2 regions of the Roseibium sp. RKSG952 genome follow, and region 2 is predicted to be linked to the other one. Evidence: riboswitches for the same ligand, from Rfam matches in the RefSeq annotation. Region 2 holds a riboswitch; the other holds the start of a gene.
The links. Region 2 has a riboswitch for FMN ahead of E1297_RS36405 (6,7-dimethyl-8-ribityllumazine synthase). Riboswitches for the same ligand answer to the same signal wherever they lie in the genome.
Positions count from the first base shown of each region.

Region 1 (6,053 bases), on a different contig from region 2:
CTTTCAAAAAATCGGCAAACAGTCCGGACCACTTGTGGGACGCCAATCCGGGCGGGCGGCCGTAAATACCGGTTGCACGCAAGGAAACCCCTTTGAGCCCGTCCCCGCAAAGCGCCTCAAGCTGCCGCTCCCCCTCAAGCTTTGCAAGCCCGTAGAGCGTGTCCGGATTTGGCACCATGTCCTCGGTCAATGCAGCCCCTTCACGCTGCTTGCCGTAGACCGCACGGCTCGACAGGAAAATCACCTGTCCGGCGCCTGCGGATTTTGCCGCTTCAAACAACCGCGCCGTCCCGGCAACATTGGCGGCCCTGAACCGCTCCGGATCATCGCCTTCGCCACCGCGATAGCGCCCGGGCTCATGCAGCAAGGCACAATGGACCAGCACATCGGCCCGAGGCAGGTCCGCCACCGGCCCCAGAAGATCGAAAGGCAGGAGCGCGTCCGCGCCGTCAAAAGGGGCGGACCGGCCAAGACAGGTGAGCCGGTGTCCTTCCCCCTTCAGGCCTTGCGCGATAAACCGGCCCAACTGGCCGGTTGCCCCCGTCATCAGCACATGCATCAGGCCGCCTGTTTCGGGTTGATCAGAGCACCCAGCACCGCCTCGATCCGTTCGCCGGTATAAAAAGCCTGCCAAAGATCAATCAGGGGCCGCAATTGCTCGGCCTTGTCATGGTTCCGCTGCCAGGGTTTTTCATATTGATAGTGCAGGATCTTGATGTCCCGCCAGCTCCACAGGTCCGGCATGTTGAACCAGACATATTGCAGCATGTTGTAAAACACCGGCAGTCCATGCCAGTCGGGATAGAAGGTTTCCAGGAAAGTCTGGTCGGTCCGCCGCCAGAACGCCTCCGGCACATCAAGGCGGTTCAGCATGGCCTCGAACGTGGCATCGGACGGTTTTGCGGTGAAGACGCCACTGTTCAACCGGTGAAAGTCGGCCGCAGTTTCATACACATTCGGAGCAGCGCAGAAGTCCGGATAGTCAAACAACCGGTCACAGCTTTTCAGCACAATCGCGTCGGCGTCGATGAAGACCAGGTTCTTGTAGCCGGTCAGCTGCCACAGCCGGAGCTTGACAAAATTGTCGAGCGGCGTGTGGAACACCGGCTTCCCGCCCTTGCTGAACGGGGCAGCCTTGTGCAGCCGCCCGCGTTCATGGCGCTCGTTGAAGGCTGCGGACGCCGGCAGCCGGTCGCAAGCAGCAAGACGCGGCGCGAACTCGGTCAGCGGATCGAGATCCTCGCGTGACAACCCGGGCGTATAAAGCACGACCAGATCGGCGGATGTCTGCGTCCGCCGGAGCGAGCGCAGCAAGGCCGTTGCACCGGTGACATAATCCGGATTGGTCACAAGGGTCACATAGGCGTTCTCGTGCCCCTGTTGGCCCTTCAGCTGCGGCGCCTGATCGAACCCAGACATCCGGGTCAGGACACGGACCGGAGACGCGGATGCTCCGGATCGTGTTCCACGCCTTCGGCGATTTCCCGGGTCCAGGCGGACACGGCCGGCACCCGGCTGCGGTCGACCCGATAAGCGAATTTCTTCGCCACATCGACGACTTCGGACAAGAGCCCCTCTTCGAGCGTGATCGGATTGAGCCCCAGCTCCAGGAACTGCCTGTTTTCGACCACAAGCTCGTTTTCAGCCGCTTCCTTGCGCGGATTGGGCAACCAGGCAATCTTGGCGCCGGTCATTTTCGAGATCATTTCCGCCAGATCCCGCACACGATGCGTTTCGGTCATCTGATTGAAAACCTTGACCCGGTCACCGCGCTGCGGCGCGCTCTTCAGCGCCAGCTCGATGCAGCGCACGGAGTCCTGAATGTGAATGAAGGCGCGGGTTTGCCCGCCGGTGCCATGGACCGTCAGCGGGTAATCGATTGCCGCCTGGATCAGAAACCGGTTGAGAACGGTGCCGTAGTCGCCGTCATAATCGAACCGGTTGATCAGCTGGGGGTGCTTTTGCGTCTGCTCGGTGTGCGTTCCCCAGACAATACCCTGATGCAGATCGGTGATCCGCAACCCGTCATTCTTGGCATAGAACTGGAACAGCAACTGATCCAGACACTTGGTCATGTGGTAGATCGACCCCGGATTGGCGGGATAAAGAATCTCCTGCCGCGCCGTTTCGCCTGCCAAGGTGTCGATCCCGACATTCAGATAGCCTTCGGGAATGGCCGCCCCAACGGTGGAATAGCCGTAGACGCCCATTGTGCCCAAATGCACCAGATGGGCGTCCAGATCGAGTTCCACCATCGCATTCAGCAGGTGATGTGTGGCGTTGACGTTGTTGTTGACCGTGTAGTTCTTGTGCTGGTCCGATTTCATCGAATAGGGCGCGGCGCGCTGTTCGGCGAAATGGATGATCGCGTCAGGACGCTCGTTTGCCAGCCAGGCCTTGAACACCTGATAGTCTTCGGCAATGTCGATCAGATGGAAATGGATGGTCTTGCCTGTCTCCTGCTTCCAGATGCGCGTGCGTTCCTGAATAGAATCCATCGGCGTCAGGGACTGAACTCCAAGCTCTGCATCGATCCACCGGCGGCTCAGGTTGTCGATAACGTGAACCTCATGCCCGAGATCCGACAGATGCAGGGATGTCGGCCAACCAACGAACCCGTCTCCTCCGAGAACCGCAATTTTCACATCAAACTCCTTGTTTTCAGACCCGCCCTTCCGGAAGGTCAAATGCATTGTTTCAGCCTATCATCAGAGTTGCATCCGAAATGCGTGACAGTTTCAAGACTTGACATGCAAATTGATACAGTATCCCGGCAGAATATCGCGGTTAAACGGTACTCAGAATCTGAAAGGAGCCACCGAGCGTTTCAACCTCTGCGAGGATTTTCACCTCTCTGACGCTGGCGAGGGACGGTCCGTCGCGGGCAAGCTCCATGACGCTGTGCACCGCATCCGCGCCACCGCTCAAGACGGCTTCCACCGAGCCGTCCTTGCGGTTCCGGACCCATCCGGACAGGCCTTCCGCCTTTGCCCGCGTGTCCAGCCACTGGCGGAAGCCGACGCCCTGCACGCGCCCGATGATCAAGATGTGAACGGCCTTTTTGTCTGACTTGGTCACAGCCACCATCCCCAAAGAGCGAATCGTACTCCTGAACAGTTTCCAGTGTATTTGGGGATTTCAAAAGGCCAAAAAATGCCTTGGGCACAACTTCGCGCAGTTCAGAAGCGGATTTCAAGCGCTCCCCGCACCGGCTAGGCCTCAGGATTTGCCCGCCACCGGGACCGAAGCCATGCGCCTTTGCTCGTCCATCATCACAAGAAGCGACGCTCCCACGATCACCAGCGCTCCGGCCCAAAACGTGCCTTGCGGCGCAAACCCGAAAGCGAAAAATCCGACTGCAATGTTCAGCGGCAGTTTCAAATGGTCGAACGGCTGCACAAAGGCTGCGTCCGCCTTCTGGTAGGCAATGGTCAGCAGGTAGTTGGCCAGAACCGTCAAGGCACCGGCACCGACCAGGAGCCACAAGGCCGGGCCGCCCGGCACGATACCGCCCTCGCCCAGCGCCAGCACGGCATTGACCGGCGTCAACAGCAGCAAGAGATAGACGGTGATCGTATCCGCATCCTCGGTCCGGGTCAGTTTCTTGGTCACGAGCGAGGTTCCGCCCCAAAAGGCAGCCGCCCCGACCGGCAGCAGCGCGCCCAAATGAAAGGATTCAGTCCAGGGCTGCAGAATCATCATGCCGCCAGCAAACCCGGCCAGCGTTGCCAACCAGCGGACCGGCCCGATGTGCTCGCCAAAAAACAGTTTTGCGCCGACAATGACAAAGAACGGCGAGGTCATGACCAATGCAATGGCCTGCCAGATCTCGACGCTGGCAAGACCGGCGGCCCATAGCTGGATCCCGATCACAGCCAGAGCGGCGCGCAAGAGATGCCAGCCGATCTGCCGTGTTTTCAAAGCCGTCCTGCCCCGGCGCAAGACCCAGGGGAGAGCAAAGGCCAGCCCCAGCGCATATTGCCAGAACGCGGCCGATGTGGAGGGCACACCCAGCTGCATTGTGGTTGCCTGCAAGGCACCATTGACCACAGCAAAGGACGCCCCGGCGCCAATCATCGCGGTTGCCGCCAAGAACGGCTTCGGAAAAGACGGTGTCGTCATCGGTGATGCATGCTCCAGTTGTCACCCAGAACAGCCTCACAAAGCCTCCAGCCCCGGACGCGCAGACGGCCGGGTGCCAAGTTCTCTCTCATCCGGACTGTAACCGTCGGCTCCGGCCTCTCACCGGATCTGCTGACCCCTCAATGCCCGTCCAGGGTCATCAAAGGCGCTCGCGGGCTCCAGGTTTCCCTGATACCGCCGGTGGGGAATCCCACCCCGCCCCGAGAACTGTTCTCTCCCGCAAGATCTATCCAATACTGCAGGTTCTGACAATAAGAAGAGTGTCAATTTTTCAGTATCGCTGAAATCTCGTCCGGCTTGTCCACGATCCGAAACGGGCTTTCGGCTTCCAGTTCCAGCCGGTCGCCATATCCCCACAACACGCCAATTGCGGACACATTGTTGCTTTTGGCCCCGATCAGGTCGTGCTTGCGATCGCCAATCATCATCACCTCAGCAGGCTGAACCCCTTCGGTTTCCAGAATGTGGGCGATCAGATCCGCCTTGTTCGAGCGGCGGCCATCGATCTCTGCGCCGTATACCTTTTCAAACACTGCGGACAGTCCGAAATGCGCGATGATCTGGTCCGCAAACACGTGCGGTTTGGACGTGCACACAAACATCCGAAATCCGACCGCCTGCAGGTCCCCGAGGAGTGCTGCCATCCCCGCGACAAGCGTGGCCTCAAACACCCCCGATGCGGAATAGCGCTCCCGGTAGAGACCGACCGCCTTGCCGATCCTGTCTGGGTCCTTCGTGTCGAGAAGCAATCCGAGGCTCTCCTGCAGCGGAGGACCGATGCACCAGCGCAGTTCCTCCGCTTCCGGCACCCTGACACCCATCTCGCGCAACGCAAACCGGATCGAGCCTGTTATGCCGGGAAACGGATCGGTTATTGTTCCATCGAGGTCGAATAGAAGCACTTTGGTTGTCATTCGACCTCCTTGAGTTCCAAAGCCGCACACGATCCTCAAGCGGCGCGCGGCTTCGGCTGCATGATCGGGCCGGAGCCCCTTGGATCAGGAAAACTCCATGATCACCGCGTCCACCGCCAGGCTGTCGCCAGCCTTTGCCTTGACGGCGGAGACGGTGCAGTCGCGTTCCGCCCGCAGCACGTTTTCCATTTTCATGGCTTCGACGATGGCCAGCTGCTCTCCGGCCTTGACCTCCTGCCCCTCCTCCACGGCGATGGACACCACCAGTCCCGGCATCGGGCACAGCAGCATCTTCGACGTATCGGCCGGAACCTTTTCCGGCATCAGGGCATCCAGTTCGGCGATGCGCGGCGTCATGACCTTGGCAATGACCGAGTAGCCTTGCCAGTCGAGACGATAACCACCCAAGACCGGACGCACCTGAACGGTCACGGCCTTGCCGCCGACACGACCGGTCCAGAGCGTGTCTCCCGGCGCCCAGTCCGCTTCAACGGTTACAATCGGTCCGTCCTTGACCGCGACTTCCAGCTCGATGGGGTGTCCCGGATATCCAGCCACAAGGCGGATCGGAAGATAGGTCTCGTCGATCTTCACGACCCAGTCCTCGCGGACATCACCGCCATGGGGACGCAGCCGCCCCGGCAGATGATCCAGCCGGGCCTTTTGAAAGGCTCCCATGGACAAGGCGACAGCGCCCAGAAGCGCGTTGGCTTCGTCATGTGGCACCAGCGGCTCGAAACCGTCCGGAAACTCTTCCTGGATGAAGCCGGTCGACAACGCTCCGGTGCGCCACCGGTCGTGGTGCATCACCGCCGACAGGAACGGCACATTGTGCTGAATGCCGTCAATGTAATAGGCGTCCAGCGCATCGCTCATCGCATCGATGGCCTTCTCGCGGGTCGGCGCATGGGTCACCAGCTTGGAGATCATCGGATCATAGAACATCGAGATCTCGGAGCCTTCCTCGACGCCGGTATCGTTGCGCACGATGATGTC
Region 1 covers NZ_SMMF01000778.1:551-6,603, forward strand. Annotated here, with positions in the region: gene E1297_RS06365 (NAD(P)-dependent oxidoreductase) at 1-559, opposite strand, end outside; gene E1297_RS06370 (glycosyltransferase) at 559-1,419, opposite strand; gene E1297_RS06375 (NAD-dependent epimerase/dehydratase family protein) at 1,425-2,645, opposite strand; gene E1297_RS06380 (acylphosphatase) at 2,788-3,078, opposite strand; gene E1297_RS06385 (DMT family transporter) at 3,220-4,122, opposite strand; FMN riboswitch at 4,199-4,355, opposite strand; gene E1297_RS06390 (HAD hydrolase-like protein) at 4,407-5,057, opposite strand; gene E1297_RS06395 (acetyl/propionyl/methylcrotonyl-CoA carboxylase subunit alpha) at 5,142-6,053, opposite strand, start outside.
Region 1: it holds a riboswitch for FMN, as region 2 does, so the genes downstream of both, E1297_RS06385 (DMT family transporter) here and E1297_RS36405 (6,7-dimethyl-8-ribityllumazine synthase) in region 2, are expected to answer to the same signal.

Region 2 (6,053 bases):
CAGAACCAGACCGCGCCCGGGGTCGACCGCCTCGGACACTTTCTTGCGGTGCTTGGCCTGCACCTCCTGCATCTTTTCTTTGTGATCCTGTGCGTCGCTCATGGGGATACCTCGTCAAATCTCCGGCCCAAACTAGGGAAAGTTGTGAAAAGGTAAAGTCACGCTTTCGGGTCTGTCACCGATCGGGCTTTGCCACGCTCCAACCCAAGTTGATGTTCACGCCAGATCACCACCACATTGCCAGCAATGACGAGCGCTGCACCGATCAGGATGGCAAGTGTCGGCAGTTCGTCAAACCAGAGATATCCGATGATTATGGCAAACAGCATGCTGGTATAATCATATGGCGCCAGCATCGAAGCCTGCCCGAACCTGTAAGACGAGGTGACAAGTATCTGGGCAACGCCACCTGTCAGACCCATCGCAATCAGGATAGCGGCCTGTTCCCACGTGGGCATGGTCCAGCCCCAGAAAACGGTTAGCCCGGACAGCAGCGTCGCCGTCATCGAGAAATAGAATACGATCGCCGCAGGATGATCGACCTGAACCAGCTGCCGAATGTGAATCTGAACAAAGGCACGGGCGATGGTTGCACCAAGAACGCACAGAGCCCCGATGGTGGCCGCCACTTCCAGTTCGCTACTGCCGAGGCGAGGCCAGATCATGATCAAGACACCCAGCAGCCCGATGGCGACTGCGCCGATGCGTATCATTCGGATGCGCTCACCCAGCATGACTGCGGCAAGAATCAGAGTGAAGATCGGAGTGGCGTAGCCAATTGCCGTGACTTCGGGCAGCGGCAGCAGGCTAAGCCCCGTAAAGGTCAGGCCCATCGCCATCGTGCCCAGCACTCCGCGCCAGAAGTGGCCCATTGGTTTCTTCACGACAAAACCCTGCGCCAATTCTCCGCGTGATATCAGCCAGATAATGATGACCGGGATGGCAAAAAGTGAGCGAAAGAACACCAGTTCGCCGGGCGGAAAGTCTTCTGACAGGGCTTTGACCAGCGCCGACATAGCCGTGAACAAAAACAGCGCGCTGAGCTTCAGCGTCACGGCAAGAACAGGTCGATGCGATGTTAAGGATTTTGCCATCCGCGCGACCCTGCGCCTTTGTTTGGCAAAGATCAATGTCTGCTGGTCGGGATTATCGATTTGCCCAGTTTCGTGGCAGCGTGCTGCCAATCTCATCTGCGAAGTCTTCGAGAAACCGGATCATGCGCGCGGTTCTGGTATGTGCAATTTCTTTGCCTGCTTCCGTCAGCATATCGTCCGGCAACTTCAGGAGTTTGACCTTCCAGTGATCAATAGAGAATTGCAGATCATTCAGGGGTCGCTGTTCTGCGAAAGGATCAGAAGGATCATAAAGCGGGCGGTCCAATGCACCAGCAACTGAAAAAGTACGGGCTATACCGATGGCACCCAGAGCATCCAGACGGTCGGCGTCACGCAGGATGCATGCTTCGTCCGTTTCCGGAGGAACCCTTGCAGAGTAGCTGTGGGCAACAATTGCATGTTGAGTGTTCTGAATTTCGCTCACGGCAAAGCCCAGATTCTTAAGAATAGACTCTGATCCCTCGGCGGATCGCCGTGAGGCCAGATGGCGGTTCGGATCGTCTTTTGCCAGATTGACCAGATCGTGAAGGTAACTCGCAGCAAGTAGCACGCGCATATCGTTCTGGTCATTCGCAATGGCCTGCACATTTACCCAGACCCGGTCCAGATGGGCCAGATCATGGGCTGGATCTGTTGCCATGCGGGCCTGTACGATGTCGCGCAGGCGGTCGCGAAGTTCAGCCAATCCGGCCACGGTTCTCGCCGATTTGGCCGCGATGCAACAGCAGGTGATCCAGGATTACGCAGGCCATCATCGCCTCGCCCACTGGTACGGCGCGGATGCCAACGCACGGGTCGTGTCGGCCCTTGGTGATGATCTCGGTCTCTTCACCGGATTTGGTGATGGTCTTGCGGGTGGTCAGGATCGACGATGTTGGCTTGACTGCGAACCGCACGACGAGGTCCTGACCCGTCGAGATCCCGCCGAGAATACCGCCAGAGTGGTTCGAGCTGTATTGGGGGCCGTTCTGCCCCATGAAGATCTCATCGGCGTTTGCCTCACCCGTCAGCTCGGCGGCGGCCATACCTTCACCGATCTCAACGCCTTTCACCGCGTTGATCGACATCATCGCAGCGGCCAGATCAGTGTCTAACTTGGCATAAACCGGCGCGCCGATCCCGGCAGGTACGCCGCGTGCCACAACTTCGACAATCGCGCCAACTGAGTTTCCAGACTTGCGCAGGTCGTCCAGGTAAGTTGCCCAGTCCTCAGCCGCTTGAGCATCGGGGGTCCAGAACGGGTTCTGTTCGATCTGGGACCAGTCGAAGTTGTCCCGATCGATCTTGTGCGGCCCAATCTGGGTCATGTAGCCGGTGATCTGAACGTTGGGTGCGATCTGCTTGATCGCTTCTCGAGCCAACCCGCCAGCAGCTACACGCGATGCGGTTTCCCGTGCCGAGCTGCGCCCGCCGCCGCGATAGTCGCGGATCCCGTATTTCTGCCAGTATGTGATGTCGGCGTGACCCGGACGGAACTTGTCCATGATATCGCCGTAGTCTTTCGAGCGCTGATCGGTGTTTTCGATCATCAGCTGCACTGGCGTGCCCGTGGTCTGGCCTTCGAACACGCCGGACAGGATTTTCACCTGATCGGGTTCACGCCGCTGGGTGGTGAACTTGTTCTGACCCGGTTTGCGCTTGTCCAGCCAGTGCTGAATCATGTCCTCATCGATCGCAACGCCCGGAGGGCAGCCATCGACGGTCGCACCCAACGCGGGCCCGTGGCTCTCACCCCAGGTGGTGACGCGGAAGAGGTGGCCAAAACTGTTCATCGACATGGGGCATGCTCCTTTGAGCGTCGTGATTAGCGGGCAAGGCCCTTGGCCTCAAGCGGATTTGCGGTTGGGGCGTGCTTGCCCCAACCCAATGAGCTTACGCAGCGGTGGCGAGTTTTGCGCGCGTCGCGTTGATTTTCAGCACAGCTTGTGCGGCTTCGCGGCCTTTTTCGACAAAATGCGCGCGGTAGATTGCGTTGTGGTGATCGGTCTCCTGATACTGATGCGGCGTCAGGGAAACGGACAGGACCGGTACGCCTGTATCCATGCCAGCGCGCATCAACCCATCAACAACGGCCTGTGCGACAAAATCGTGCCGGTAAATACCGCCATCCACAACAAACGCTGCGCAGGCGACGGCTGCGTAGCGGCCGGTCTGGGCCAGATCGCGGGCCAGCAGCGGCATCTCAAACGCGCCGGGGACGTCGAATACGTCAACCTGATCGGCGGGGATGAGTTCCAGAAACCCTTCTAGGGCCTGATCAACAATATCGGAATGCCAGTTGGCTTTTACAAAGGCATAGCGGGTGTGTGTCATCATGATCTCCTTTCGCAACAGACACGTCACCCAAGGCGATCACGGGCAGGCACGCGGCAAGGCCGACGCGCTACACGTTCTCTTTCATCCGGACTGTAACCGTCGGCTCTGGCTTTTCACCAGATCTGCTGACACCCCATTAACCGAGGCCGCTCGCGGGCTTACGGGTCGCAGCCCGCATACCGCCGGTGGGGAATTTCGCCCCGCCCTGAGAACATCGCAGAGCTTGCCAAGGACTGCCCGGTTCTGCAAGTGCTGTTGGCAGGAGGACAGGTATGCACCCCAACCCAGCCTTTCGCGCCGAAGATCGCGCGCGCCATGTTACCTTCGCCCGGGATCGCGCGTTTGGTATTCTTGCCTTGTCGACGCAGGATGCGCCGTTGCTAAGCCATGTCCCATTCCTTCTGGATGAAGATGGGCAAGTGGCAGAGCTTCATCTTGTACGTTCAAATCCCATTGTTCGGTTATTGAAGCAGCCTCAGACTGTGCGGATCGCAGTTTCCGGGCCAGATGGCTACATTTCTCCGGATTGGTATGTAGTCGAAGATCAGGTGCCGACCTGGAATTATGTCGCGGTGCATTTGACCGGCCAACTTGAGCTGATGCCGCAGGATGCATTGCCTGATCTTCTGGACCGCCAGTCAGAATTTTATGAAACACGCCTGTTGCCAAAACCGCCTTGGGTCACAGGTAAAATGTCCGAGGGCGCATTGGAGCGGATGATGCGGATGATCGTGCCGTGCCGCATGCAGGTCGAAGATGTTCAGGGCACTTGGAAACTGAACCAAAACAAGACAGAAGATGCTCGATTGGGCGCTGCTGATCAGGTTGAGGCTGCGGGTTTTGGTGTTGAAACCGGACGGCTGGCCGCGTTGATGCGGACGACGTGACCAGCGCCGGACCTGGAAACTTTTTACTGATCGCTGAAGGTGGCGAGATAGGCCGCGACATCGTCGGCCCCTTTCTTCAGCTTAACGCTCATGTTGGGGCGGGCTGATTCGTCATCCAGATACTCCTGAATGAAAACGATTGGGTTTTCGGAGTAAGCCGCGATGTTTTCTTCAGTCCAGACCAGACCTTCATCACCCGCACGGATCATATCATCGGTGAACATACCGATGGGCAAACGCTCGCTTCCATAGCGATAATCGTTTTCGGATCCGGCAACTCGCCCGACCACCCCATAGAGATTCGGTCCGGTGATGCCGCCTTTGACCAGAACTTCGCCATCCTTGATGATCGCGTGGCAGGATGAGCATCTATTGTAGAGTTTTTCACCTTTTTCCGGATCACCGGCAGCCGAGGCCTGAGTTGAAATCGCAATCGTTAACAACACCGTGGTCACAGTGACCTTTGACATGAGTTATCTCCTGTAAGGAGTTCGCGCGATTTGGCCTTTCGGACATTCTCGTTTGGGGTGCAACAGGAATCTGCCTCTCGGGGCGGATCTGGAAATATCTATTTTAAATTAATAATTTAAACTAAATACAATACCGCTATGGTTGCGCAATTCCGTTTCTGATTACTGTCCAATCCACCCGTTCGAAACGGCGTCTGAGTGGTGGTCGGACCTTCAGCCACCGCTTACAGAGGAAGCGGATTCCGCCGAATCAGCAAGTTTGTTGCCGAGTGCTCTAAGTGATGAAACAGATTTAATCCGCTTCATATCTTGAAATAATTGGCCTTCGTTGTGACATGAAAGCCCGGATGCGGCGTAATGCGCGCCTATGACCGCTGGACGAACCGATTTCTCCCCGATAGATACCCCGTTTAAGACACCGCATTCGTGCGGTGCGCGAGCTATATGCCCGTACGCGGGCGCCAGATAATCGGAGAAAACCTCGTGTCCCACGCAGAAGACCACGAAGGCACCCGCAGAGACTTCCTCTACTACGTCGCTGGCGGCGCAGGTGTCGTAGCAACGGGGGCTGTTGTTTGGCCCCTGGTCAACCAGATGAATCCTTCGGCAGATGTACAGGCTCTGTCCTCGATCCGCGTTGACGTAAGCGGGGTCGAGCCTGGAACGCAGTTGACCGTGAAATGGCTGGGTAAACCGGTCTTTATCCGTCACCGCACAGGTGCCGAGATCACCGAAGCCCAGGAACAGGATGCAGAAGGCGTTGATGCGCTGCCTGATCCGCTGGCCCGTAACTTCAACCTGAACCCTGATGCTCCTGCGACGGACGCCAACCGCGTGATGCCGTCGCCCGAAGGCGAAGCGCCGGGTGCATGGATTGTTCAGATGGGCGTTTGTACGCACCTCGGCTGTGTGCCGCTGGGCGACGCCGGCGACTTTGGTGGCTGGTTCTGCCCCTGCCACGGGTCGCACTATGACCTTGCCGGTCGTATCCGTAAGGGCCCCGCGCCCGAGAACCTTCCTGTCCCGCCCGCAGAATGGGTGGACAACAGCACAATCAAACTCGGCTAAGGGAGACCCAGAATGTCAGGAATTCCCCACGACCACTATGAGCCAAAGACCAAAGGCGAGAAGTGGCTGAACAGCCGTCTGCCGATCGTCGGCCTGCTTTATGACACCCTCATGATCCCAACCCCCAAGAACCTGAACTGGTGGTGGATCTGGGGCATCGTTCTGGCATTCTGCCTGGCGTTGCAAATCGTTACCGG
Region 2 covers NZ_SMMF01000954.1:147,133-153,185, reverse strand. Annotated here, with positions in the region: gene cobO (cob(I)yrinic acid a,c-diamide adenosyltransferase) at 1-102, opposite strand, end outside; gene E1297_RS36420 (DMT family transporter) at 159-1,094, opposite strand; gene E1297_RS36415 (HD domain-containing protein) at 1,147-1,809, opposite strand; gene aroC (chorismate synthase) at 1,793-2,893, opposite strand; gene E1297_RS36405 (6,7-dimethyl-8-ribityllumazine synthase) at 2,988-3,428, opposite strand; FMN riboswitch at 3,501-3,648, opposite strand; gene E1297_RS36400 (FMN-binding negative transcriptional regulator) at 3,704-4,318, shown strand; gene E1297_RS36395 (cytochrome c family protein) at 4,342-4,788, opposite strand; gene petA (ubiquinol-cytochrome c reductase iron-sulfur subunit) at 5,233-5,856, shown strand; gene petB (cytochrome b) at 5,869-6,053, shown strand, end outside.